Regions from separate parts of the Paenibacillus gansuensis genome, predicted to be linked through region 2. Evidence: predicted binding sites of a transcription regulator. Region 2 holds the regulator's gene; the other holds the start of a gene.
What was found. Region 2 encodes LexA, which represses DNA repair genes until DNA is damaged. Its sites were predicted from a motif close to CGAACATATGTTCG; they were not measured.
Positions count from the first base shown of each region.

Region 1 (5,704 bases), on a different contig from region 2:
TCGGAAAGCTTCGGTGTCGTCGATCTTCTCAGGCTGTACCATAACCCGGACTTCGCGTCCGGCTTGGATCGCATAAGATTTCTCAACGCCATCGAAGGATTCTGAAATTTCTTCCAGCTTCTCCAGACGTTTAATGTAAGTTTCCAGTGTCTCTCTTCTTGCTCCCGGACGTGCTGCGGACAATGCATCCGCTGCCCCAACCAGCATCGCAATTACAGAAGTAGCTTCGCAATCCCCGTGGTGGGATGCAATGCTGTTAATGACAACCGGGTGTTCCTTGTACTTCTTGCCGAGTTCTACGCCAATCTCGACATGAGATCCTTCCACTTCGTGGTCGAGCGCTTTACCGATATCATGCAGCAAGCCGGCACGTTTCGCCAATGTAACGTCTTCTCCGAGCTCTGCAGCCATTAAACCGGTCAGGTAGGCCACTTCCATGGAATGCTTCAATACGTTCTGTCCATAGCTTGTACGGAATTTCAAGCGGCCCAGAATCTTGATCAGATCCGGATGCAGTCCGTGAACGCCCACTTCGAAAGTAGCCTGTTCCCCGTACTCGCGGATCCGCTCGTCCACTTCCTTGCGGGACTTCTCCACCATTTCCTCGATACGTGCAGGATGGATACGTCCGTCCGCAACGAGCTTCTCGAGAGAGGTTCTTGCGATTTCGCGTCGGATCGGATCGAATCCGGATAAGATAACCGCTTCCGGCGTATCGTCGATAATCAGGTCGATACCTGTCAGCGTTTCCAGTGCACGGATGTTCCGTCCTTCGCGGCCGATGATCCGGCCCTTCATCTCTTCGTTCGGCAGCGTTACAACAGATACTGTAGTTTCCGCAACGTGGTCCGCTGCGCACCGCTGGATCGCAAGAGTGATGATTTCACGGGCTTTCTTATCCGCGTCTTCCTTCGCATTCTGCTCGATTTCCTTAATCATTTGAGCGGTTTCATGACGAACTTCCTGCTCTACATTGGAAATGATGATATTCTTCGCTTCCTCAGTAGTCAAACCGGAAATACGCTCCAATTCCGCAACTTGGGCTTTATAAAGCAAGTCGATTTGCGCCTGTGTTTCTTCGATACGCTTCTCTTTGTTGGCAACTTGCTCTTCTTTGCGCTCTAAGGAATCCAATTTTTTATCCAGCGTTTCCTCTTTTTGCAACAGTCGTCTTTCCAGTCGTTGTGTTTCGTTGCGACGTTCACGAATGTCTTTTTCAGCTTCGGTTCTCAGCTTATGGACTTCGTCCTTAGCTTCAAGAACCGTTTCTTTCTTTAATGCTTCAGCTTCTTTCTTGGCGCTTTCCACAATTTGCGCGGCAGCGTGCTCAGCACTAGAAATTTTAGCTTCTGCAAGGGATTTGCGGATAAAATAACCGATCCCAAAGCCTAGAACGCCAACAACGAGTACGACCGGGACCCAGATGTACCACATCTTGCTCACCTCCTCGTTGATTTCTCCATAAGCTTACGCTTGGGGATCTTTGTTTGGTTTTTAATCCGTTTCGCAATCATTGGATAATGTTGCTGCAAGGCCGTCTTTCCGGCAGTAAAGCCGGCCAGGGAAGCATGTACCGTGCCCGTACATCTTCGGGTTCATACAAATAATTGGCGATGCGTATAATCTGGAATCATTATCATAAAATAATTGATTCACAAGAATATGAATGCACAAGATTATTTTATCTTTTGGAGAAAGAAGTTGTCAAGCGATGTTAGTATGTTCTTCCTTTTAGTCCCATGATTTTTAATTCCATTAATGATTTATGGGATTAATCCAAAAACATCTCATCCGCTTCCATCTCTGCTTCCCCATCTATACAGGCCCGCAGCACCTTTTGAACTTGGGAGGAGGAGTAACCCCTTCTTAGCAAAAAGCCGTATAACTTCCTGCTCTTGTCCGTTCCGCTGCCGGAGAGAAGCTTCCATCTCTTGAGGCCAAGTTCCATTGCACTTGCCAGTTCCCTTTCCGGGTCAACCCGTTCCAATGCGCTTTGAATATGTTCCTTCGGTACACCTTTTTGCGCCAGCTCCTGCTGTACAAGATTCCGTCCCTTCTTCTGTGAATAGATACGGGATTCGGCCAGCTGCTGGGCGAACAGTTTATCATCGACAAACTTCTGCTCTTTCAGACGTTCCACGGCATAGTCTATCAACTCCGGCTCATATCCCTTCTCTTTCAATTTCAGCCGAAGCTCCTTTACCGTTCTTGGCCGGTGACTGATGAAACGGACAGCCTGAAAGTATGCCGAATGGCGTTCTTCATCCTGCAGAATCTGCTCAAAATTCTCAGAAGGGATCATTTCCCCTTTAAGCAGCCTGTGCTTGATCATGATGTCTTCATGAACGGAAAAAGCATACGTACCGCCTACATGAATATTGTACCGGTGTTTACTCCGCTTCTGCCTCTCCACTGAAGTTATCATGGCTGCCTGTTCTTCTTCCTGCTCCCCAGTCTGCAAAATGCTGCTGCCGTCCATGTGCATGGTCTCTTGCTTTTCCAGCCAAGCTTCTATCGTTTTCTTCTTATTCACACTTTTGCCTCTAGGTTTCATCATCTTCAACCTCCCGTCTATCTTTGCGTTTAAAAGAAAAGCCGCACCCTATTGCAGGGTGCGGCTGGTTCCGTCACTGTCTTACTCCATGGACAGCAGCAGTTCTTCTTCATCTTCGTCATCAACGGAAGGAGTTCCGACCATGCCTGTCAGGTTGCTTGCATCCCGAATCTTCTTCTCGATAACATCCGCAATTTGCGGGTTCTCTTTCAAGTATTGCTTCGCATTCTCCCGGCCCTGGCCAAGACGCTCGTTCTCGTAAGAATACCAAGCGCCGCTCTTGTTCACGATATCCATTTCCGTACCGATATCGATAATGCTGCCTTCCCTGGAGATTCCCTCTCCGTACATAATATCGATTTCAGCCTGTTTGAACGGAGGCGCCACCTTGTTCTTCACGACTTTAATCTTCGTACGGTTACCGACCATATCGTTACCTTGCTTAATCGTCTCGATTCGGCGCACTTCCAGACGGACGGAAGAGTAGAATTTCAGGGCGCGTCCGCCCGGTGTGGTTTCCGGGTTGCCGAACATGACGCCGACCTTCTCACGCAGCTGGTTGATAAAGATCGCAATCGTCTTGGACTTGCTGATCGCACCGGACAGCTTCCGCAGCGCCTGAGACATCAGACGTGCTTGAAGACCCACGTGGGAATCCCCCATGTCGCCTTCGATTTCCGCTTTCGGTACCAATGCCGCAACGGAGTCGATAACGATAATCTCAACAGCACCGCTTCGTACAAGCGCTTCTGCAATCTCCAGCGCTTGCTCTCCCGTATCCGGCTGGGACAGCAGCAGCTCGTCGATGTTAACGCCAAGCTTGCTTGCATACAGTGGATCCAGTGCGTGCTCAGCGTCAATAAAAGCCGCCTGGCCGCCAAGCCTCTGTACTTCGGCAATAGCATGGAGCGCTACTGTAGTCTTACCGGACGATTCAGGTCCGTACACTTCAATAATTCTGCCTCTCGGCATACCGCCGATACCTAATGCAATATCTAAAGCTAGGGAACCGCTAGGAACGGTTTCAACCTGCATATGTGTGGATTCACCGAGTTTCATGATGGAGCCTTTACCGAATTGTTTCTCGATTTGGCGCAATGCTACTTCTAATGCGGCTTTACGATCTGCTGCCAAATAACTCACTTCCTCTTCTTGTTATATTTATATGATAACTTATTTCCGTTCGCTTGCCAAGCATTTTTTCGAACATACATTCGCTTTTTTGCTAAGGCTAAGCCAATACGGATGCTGACGTCATGAAACAAACAAAAACCGCAACAAAGGAGTCCTTTGCTGCGGTTCTTCCGTCAACATTTAAAGATTAACATATACTGGCAGAATCTGCAACATATCTTCCTATAATCTGCTGGTCCGACAACCGCGGACCCATGAATACAGCTACTTGGCTACCAAAGCCGACCACAACAGAAATAACGCTCTCTTGGCCGCTTTCAGCTTCACGCTTTCCCGGTTTCCGGCAAGCTGGAGCCGTTCAACCACCGTTTCTCTGCCGCGCTGGGCAAGCCCGATATAAACCAAGCCTTCCGGTTTGCCTTCGGAAGGTCCGGGGCCGGCTACTCCCGTTATAGACAAAGCGTAGTCTGAATCCGCGAACGACCGGATCCCCTCCGCCATCGCCGCAGCTGTCGGTTCGCTTACAGCGCCGGGGCAACCGTCTCCTTCCAGGAACTCCTGAGGAACGTTCAGCAGCTTGTGCTTAAATTCGTTGGAGTAGCTGATAATCCCTCCGCGGAACGCGTCCGCACTGCCGGGATTCGCCGTAATCAGGTCCCCGAGCAGGCCCCCTGTGCAGCTTTCAGCCATAGCCAGGGTTAATCCTTTGCCTGACATAATTCGAACAATCGCCGTTTCAATCGGAATATCCTCGTCAGCATAAATATGTTTGCCTAGCCGGGAATAAATTTCGGCTACAACTGCAGCCATCTTCTCCTCCGCTTCCTCCTTGCTACCCGCCCTTGTAGTAACCCGGATCGATACTTCCCCCTCTTTCGCATACGGTGCGATCGTAGGGTCCGTTTGTGCTTCAATCAGGTCAATAAGACGGTTCTCCAGATCTGATTCGCCAATTCCGGCAAACTTAAGCATTTTGGAATGCAGAGGTACCGCCTCGCCAAGCAGGCCCCTTAACCAAGGCAAAGCCTGGTGAAGAAACATCGGTTTCATCTCTTTCGGCGGACCGGGCAGAAGCACATAATGTGTGCCGTCCGCCGTTAAGGCATTGCCCACAGCAAGCCCCGTTTCATTCTCCAGCGGGTCGCTGCCTTCGATCCAATGGGCCTGCCTTATGTTACTTTCGACCATATGGGCCCCGCGGGAAGAAAATAACTCTCTGATTTTATCCATCGAGGGTTCATGAACCTTGAGCTCCCTGCCAAGCATGCCGGCGAGGACGTCCTTGGTTAAGTCATCCTGCGTAGGCCCGAGTCCGCCCGTAAACAAAATAACGTCCGCTCTCCCTCTTGCAATTTCAACTGCGGCCCGGATCCGCTCCGGATTGTCGCCGACTACCGTTTGGTAATGAACATGTATGCCGTTATTAGCACATTCCTGAGCGATAAACTGGGCGTTTGTATTAACGATCTGCCCGAGCAGCAATTCCGTTCCCACTGCAATAATTTCAGCCTTCACAACATGGCGCCCCTTTCCGGCAAAAAATAAGAGGAGTACCATCCGGTTCCTCCGGTAAATAGACTCCTCTTGTTTTGTAAACAACGTGTTTTATTTTGAAAAATTGAGAACGCTCTTATTCTTGATGAAATAATCGATCCCTGAGTAAATAGTAATAATCGCAGCCGCCCAAGCCGCCACAAGATCAAATCTGAAATGAACGAAAGCAAACGGAAAGTTATTCAGCATGATCGCGATGATGGCGGTAATCTGAATGGCTGTCTTCCATTTCCCCCAGGCGCTGGCAGCCACCACGGAGCCTTCGAGCAAGGCGACCTGGCGCAGTCCCGTTACCGCGAACTCTCTGGAAATAATAACGATGGCAATCCATGCATCCAGTTTGTCCATTTCTACCAGCGAGATGAGGACCGCGGCGACCAAAAGCTTATCAGCCAGAGGATCCAGCAGTTTACCGAGATTGGTTACAATTTTGCGCTTGCGGGCAATATAGCCGTCCAGACC
Region 1 covers NZ_JBHUME010000007.1:818,723-824,426, reverse strand. The annotation lists gene rny (ribonuclease Y) at 1-1,434, opposite strand, end outside; gene ACFSUF_RS11640 (regulatory protein RecX) at 1,772-2,557, opposite strand; gene recA (recombinase RecA) at 2,636-3,688, opposite strand; gene ACFSUF_RS11630 (competence/damage-inducible protein A) at 3,953-5,203, opposite strand; gene pgsA (CDP-diacylglycerol--glycerol-3-phosphate 3-phosphatidyltransferase) at 5,294-5,704, opposite strand, start outside.
Region 1: a site for LexA is predicted at 3,758-3,771, ahead of recA (recombinase RecA). Genes of this name have one in related genera too.

Region 2 (5,704 bases):
TCTTGTCCGTATCATAACGGTTAAACACTCTGGAAAACACCCAGTTGCTCTTACTATGTTTCAGATGAACAACAACATAGCCCGGCTGTGCCACGATTTTCTCCAAACCAGCTGCATACATTTTCCGGTCCCCGCCGAACTTGCGCGTCGAGATATAGTCTTTGCCGATGGCAAGATACGGTTTGCGGAAATAGAAAACGACTGCCAGAAGCAGGTAACTGATTACTGTGAACCAGTACATCGCCCCTTGCTGGACTGCAAATGCGATCGCAAAAAATATCGCGATAACCGCACACCCGATCGGAAGAAGAAAACTGCGGCCGGTGTGTCTCTTTACTTCAGACGCGGATCCAGGTGAATTCGAAATCGATAGCTTTCCCTGTTTCGCTCTTACTTTGTTCGTTACTTTCGTGTTCTTCTGAACCATACGTTCCCACTTACGGGACATGCCTGAACCCACCCATCACTTAGTGTTTAATTTGCTCGTCGTCACCGTCTACCAGCGTAATATTATCCAGCTGGTTTCGCAGCGACTGCTTGAAAGCATTAATATATTTAGCGCGAAGCTCTTTCTGCTCTGCAGCCTCTTCAGGTGTAAGCCCCACGCTTTTTTGTTTTCGGGAAAGTTCATTAATTCTCAATACAATTTCATCCATGTCATATCCTCCTGTCCATATCATATTTACTTTGACATGGAGCATATGTAAAGTCAAGAAGCAGCCTTCATTGTTACCGGAATTTTCGGAAATAGAAAAAACCGGCAGCCGTAGAAAGGCATACCGGAGTACATGACATGTATTTTTATTTTGAAGCTGCCGGCAGCTTCAATGCCTGGCCTTCCTGCAGCAGACTGCTGTGCAGCCCATTCAGCTTCTTGATCGAAGCAATATACGAACGCACACTCTGCCCATCGGAAGCGTGATCTTGTGCAATGGACCATAAAGACTCGCCTGTATCGACATAAATGATTGCCGGAGCCGGATTCACGACGGAAACTTGCTGCGGGCTGATATCTTCACGTTCTCCGTTCGCCTGAAGAATTATGCCGAAAGACGAACAGAATACGAACAGTAACAGAAACACCATAAATCTCTTCCCGTTAATACGGAATGCAGCTTCCTTGGGACGGATACCGTGGGTTGATAACGACTTGCGGGCGTTCGCGGATGAGGCAGAAGTTGTGTTTGTGTATGTATAGTAGGCTTGCATAATGGATCTCCTCCAAACATTTGTTCGCACTTGTTATATTCAAGATAACACGAACACATGTTTGAGTCAAGGCCTAAAGAAAACATTTGTTCCCATATTATTTCAGGAAACTCGAACTTATGTTTGTACGAACTCCGGTTCTGTGCTATAATTTCCCTAACCGAATTTCCGAATTGGAGTGATCGATGTGTCGAAGATTTCGAATCGCCAGATGGCGATCTTAGATTTCATAAAGAATGAAGTGAGGGACAAGGGATACCCTCCTTCCGTTAGAGAGATCGGCGAAGCGGTTGGACTGGCTTCGAGTTCTACGGTCCATGGCCATCTGGACAGGCTCGAGAAGAAAGGCATGATCCGCCGCGACCCGACGAAACCGAGAGCCATTGAAATCCTCGGCGGCACCGGCGACGAATCTTCGAACGTGTTCCCTCTTTCCGTGGCCAGAGTTCCTTTGGTAGGTAAGGTAACCGCCGGAGTTCCTATTACGGCCACAGAGAATATTGAAGACTATTTTCCGCTGCCAAGCCATTTCGTAGGCGATCAGACCGTATTTATGCTGAATGTCATCGGAGACAGTATGATTGAAGCAGGCATTCACGACGGAGACTATGTCATCGTACGCCAGCAGCAGACTGCGAACAACGGAGACATCGTCGTAGCGATGACCGAAGATGACGAGGCTACTGTGAAACGCTTTTATAAGGAACGGGATCATATTCGCTTACAGCCTGAGAATTCGGCCTTATCCCCTATCCTTCTCAATCACGTCACGATCCTTGGCAGAGTCATTGGCCTATTCAGAGATATCCACTAAAGTTACTTTTAATTGAAAATTTAAGAAGCTCCCGGATCCAATGATCCGGGAGCTTCTTTCATTACTGTATGAATTAGAACAATGTAATATATTGATCGCGTTCCCACTGGTGGATTTGCGTACGGTACATATCCCATTCGATTTCTTTCAGTTCATAAAAGTGTGCTAGAGCATGTTCCCCAAGCGCATCGCAAATGACATCGTCCCGAAGCAGCTCGCCCAAAGCTTCCTTAAGGGAATAAGGCAGTGTCGGAATACCGTCTTCAATACGCTCTTCTTCCGTCATAACATAAATGTTACGGTCCGTAGGGGCAGGCAGAGCAAGCTTATTTTTGATGCCGTCCAGGCCTGATTTCAACATTACGGCAAGAGCAAGGTAAGGATTGGCAGTAGGGTCAGGATTGCGGACTTCAATCCTCGTGCTTAAGCCCCGGGATGCCGGAATCCGGATCATCGGGCTGCGGTTGGACGCAGACCAAGCTACGTAACATGGTGCCTCGTAACCTGGCACGAGACGCTTGTAAGAGTTAACAGTCGGGTTGGTGATCGCTGCAAAAGCACGTGCATGCTTCAATACCCCAGCCATATACTGGCGTGCTTCCACGCTTAGGCCAAGTTTATCGCTCTCGTCATAGAAAGCGTTCTCCTTGCCGCGGAATAGGGACTGGTGACAGTGCATTCCGGAACCGTTCATACCGAATAACGGCTTCGGCATAAAGGTGGCGTGAAGCCCATGCTGTCTGGCAATCGTCTTTACAACCAGTTTAAAAGTTTGGATCTGGTCGGCTGCGCGTATCGCATCCGCATATTTAAAGTCGATTTCATGTTGTCCGGGAGCTACTTCATGATGGGATGCTTCGATCTCGAAGCCCATCTCCTCAAGAACAAGAACGATCTCACGGCGGCAGTTCTCGCCAAGATCCGTAGGGGCTAAGTCAAAATAACCGCCTTGGTCGTTCAATTCCATCGTCGGATTCCCCTTCTCGTCCGTCTTGAACAGGAAGAACTCCGGTTCAGGACCTACGTTCATAGCGGTATATCCCATTTCTTCAGCTTCTTTCAAGGAGCGCTTCAAAATACCGCGCGGATCCCCGGCAAAAGGTGTGCCGTCAGGCATATAAATATCACAAATCAGACGGGCTACACGATTCTGGGTTACCCATGGGAAAATTACCCATGTATCCAGATCAGGGTAAAGATACATATCCGATTCCTCGATACGCACATAACCTTCAATAGAAGAACCGTCAAACATCATCTTATTATCAAGCGCTTTCTCCAGTTGGCTTACAGGAATCTCTACGTTCTTGATCGTACCCAGCAAGTCCGTAAATTGGAGACGGATGAAACGCACGTTCTGTTCCTTAGCAATGCGAAGAATATCCTCTTTAGTGAAACCCATTCGAAAATCTCTCCTCTACAATAGTATGGATTAACGCTGAAAAAATCTGGATAGTTCGCCTTGGATGAGAGAAACTTTGCCTCTTCGGTTGCCTTGCAGCAAGTCTTGTTTCAACATACGGTGAAGCTGCGATTCTGAAAGCTCTTTACGCTTCACTTCGGTCTGTTCGTTCAACACTGTAGCATCTTCCGATTCCCTGGAAACCGGCAGCATTACCTGTTTAATGCCAGCGATGTTGACGCCCTTCTCAATCAGGGCTTTAATCTCCAAGAGCCGTTCCACGTCATTGAACGAGAAAAGACGCTGATTCCCGGCAGTACGTGCTGGCACAATCAGTTCATGCTGCTCGTAGTAGCGGATCTGCCTTGCGGTCAAATCCGTGAGCTTCATGACGATCCCGATTGGGAACAAGGCCATATTCCTACGAATATCGTCAGTCATAAATCATCAACCTTCCAATGGAATAAGATACTTCCATTGTAACCGCCATCACAAGAAGGTGTCAAGTCGTGTAAGGTTTAATGTAATAATACCTATACATTGCCTTAACATGCTTCATCAGCAATCCTTAAACGTCCATAAACCATGTAGAAAACCTTACAGCAACCCTCTGTCCTTCATATTTCTGAGCGCAGTCAAAATCCCCAGCTTAACATGGGAGTAGGTAAGCCCGCCCTGCATATAGGCAATGAAGGGTTCCCTGATCGGCGCATCGGCCGATAACTCCAGGCTTCCGCCTTGTATGAATGTGCCTGCAGCCATAATAACCGGATGCTCATAACCCGGCATATCCCAAGGTTCTGGCACGACATGGGAATCTACAGCCGAAGACATTTGAATCCCTTGCACAAAGGCAATCAAGTGTTCATCAGATGAGAAACGGATCGCTTGGATGAGATCCGTTCTTGGTTCGGTCCACCCGGGTTTCGTTTCAAAGCCCAATTCCTCAAATACGGCAGCTGCAAGGATACTCCCCTTCACAGCTTGTCCGACTAATAACGGGGCCAGGAATAAACCTTGATAGATCGCCCTGGTAGTTCCCAGCATGGCACCAACTTCACCGCCGATTCCTGGAGCAGTAAGGCGGTAGGATGCCTGCTCAACGTATTTTTGCTTCCCGACAATATAGCCCCCGGAAGGAGCGATTCCGCCCCCGGGGTTTTTAATCAGGGAACCCGCCATCAAATCCACGCCAGCTTCCGTAGGTTCCCATGTTTCTGTAAACTCACCATAACAGTTATCTACAAAAACAATCAGGTCATTCTTTAACATCTTCACCTTATCCGCCATTTCCCGGATTTCAGCTACGGTGAAAGACGCCCGCCAGTCATAGCCGCGCGAGCGCTGGATTCCAATAACTTTGGTCTGTACAGTAATCGCTTTCTCCACAGACGCCCAATCAATACCGCCTTCTTCCAGCAAAGGCACTTCTTTGTACTTTATGCCGAAATCCTGAAGCGATCCTTTGCCGTCTCCAGGTTTGCCGATTACTTTATGCAGCGTATCATAAGGCTTTCCCGTGATATAAAGCAGCTCGTCCCCCGGACGAAGCACACCGAACAATGCCGTACTGATCGTGTGTGTTCCCGAAACAAAATGAGGACGGACCAGCCCCGCTTCCGCACCGAACACTTCAGCGTATACGAGATCCAGCACTTCCCGTCCGCGGTCATTGTATCCATATCCGGTTGATCCGGCAAAATGATAGTCGCTGACTTTATGCTTCTGAAAAGCTTGAATGACCTTCCATTGATTCTCATCTACAATACGGTCGACTTCCGTAAGCCGGAAGCCGATCCGCTCTTCCGTCTGACTTATCTTATCGTGCAGTTCCTGCGAAAAACTCATTTGCTTTATTCCCCCGCTGTGTTTGCAAAAGTGTTAGTTTCCAAAAAAGGCTCAAGAATATACCCGGATTTCTCGTAATCTATTTTATTGACACGAACTTCAAACAGCATATCCTCCTCGTCAAACGTCTGCTCCAGCACCTCGCCGATCCGGTAAACATGCGCCGCCAAATCGCCGCGGTCAGCCGGAATCCGGAACGTTCGGGTATCGCCTGTCATTTTCTCCTGGATCGCATCTTTGAGCTTATCCAAGTCTTCAGGCGTATAGGCGCTGATCTTCAGATAATCGCCTTCGGATGTAAGCATTTCACGTTCTTCAGGCGTACACAAATCAATTTTGTTAAACAAAGTTAGCTGTTCTTTGCCTGCCGCGCCTAGATCGCCGAGAACTTTTTGGACGACTCTCATTTGATCGGTTCTATTATCGCTGGA
Region 2 covers NZ_JBHUME010000005.1:585,972-591,675, reverse strand. The annotation lists gene ACFSUF_RS06845 (hypothetical protein) at 1-448, opposite strand, end outside; gene ACFSUF_RS06840 (DUF896 domain-containing protein) at 468-656, opposite strand; gene ACFSUF_RS06835 (LysM peptidoglycan-binding domain-containing protein) at 802-1,209, opposite strand; gene lexA (transcriptional repressor LexA) at 1,397-2,023, shown strand; gene glnA (type I glutamate--ammonia ligase) at 2,097-3,425, opposite strand; gene ACFSUF_RS06820 (MerR family transcriptional regulator) at 3,456-3,866, opposite strand; gene ACFSUF_RS06815 (methionine gamma-lyase family protein) at 4,023-5,273, opposite strand; gene hflX (GTPase HflX) at 5,279-5,704, opposite strand, start outside.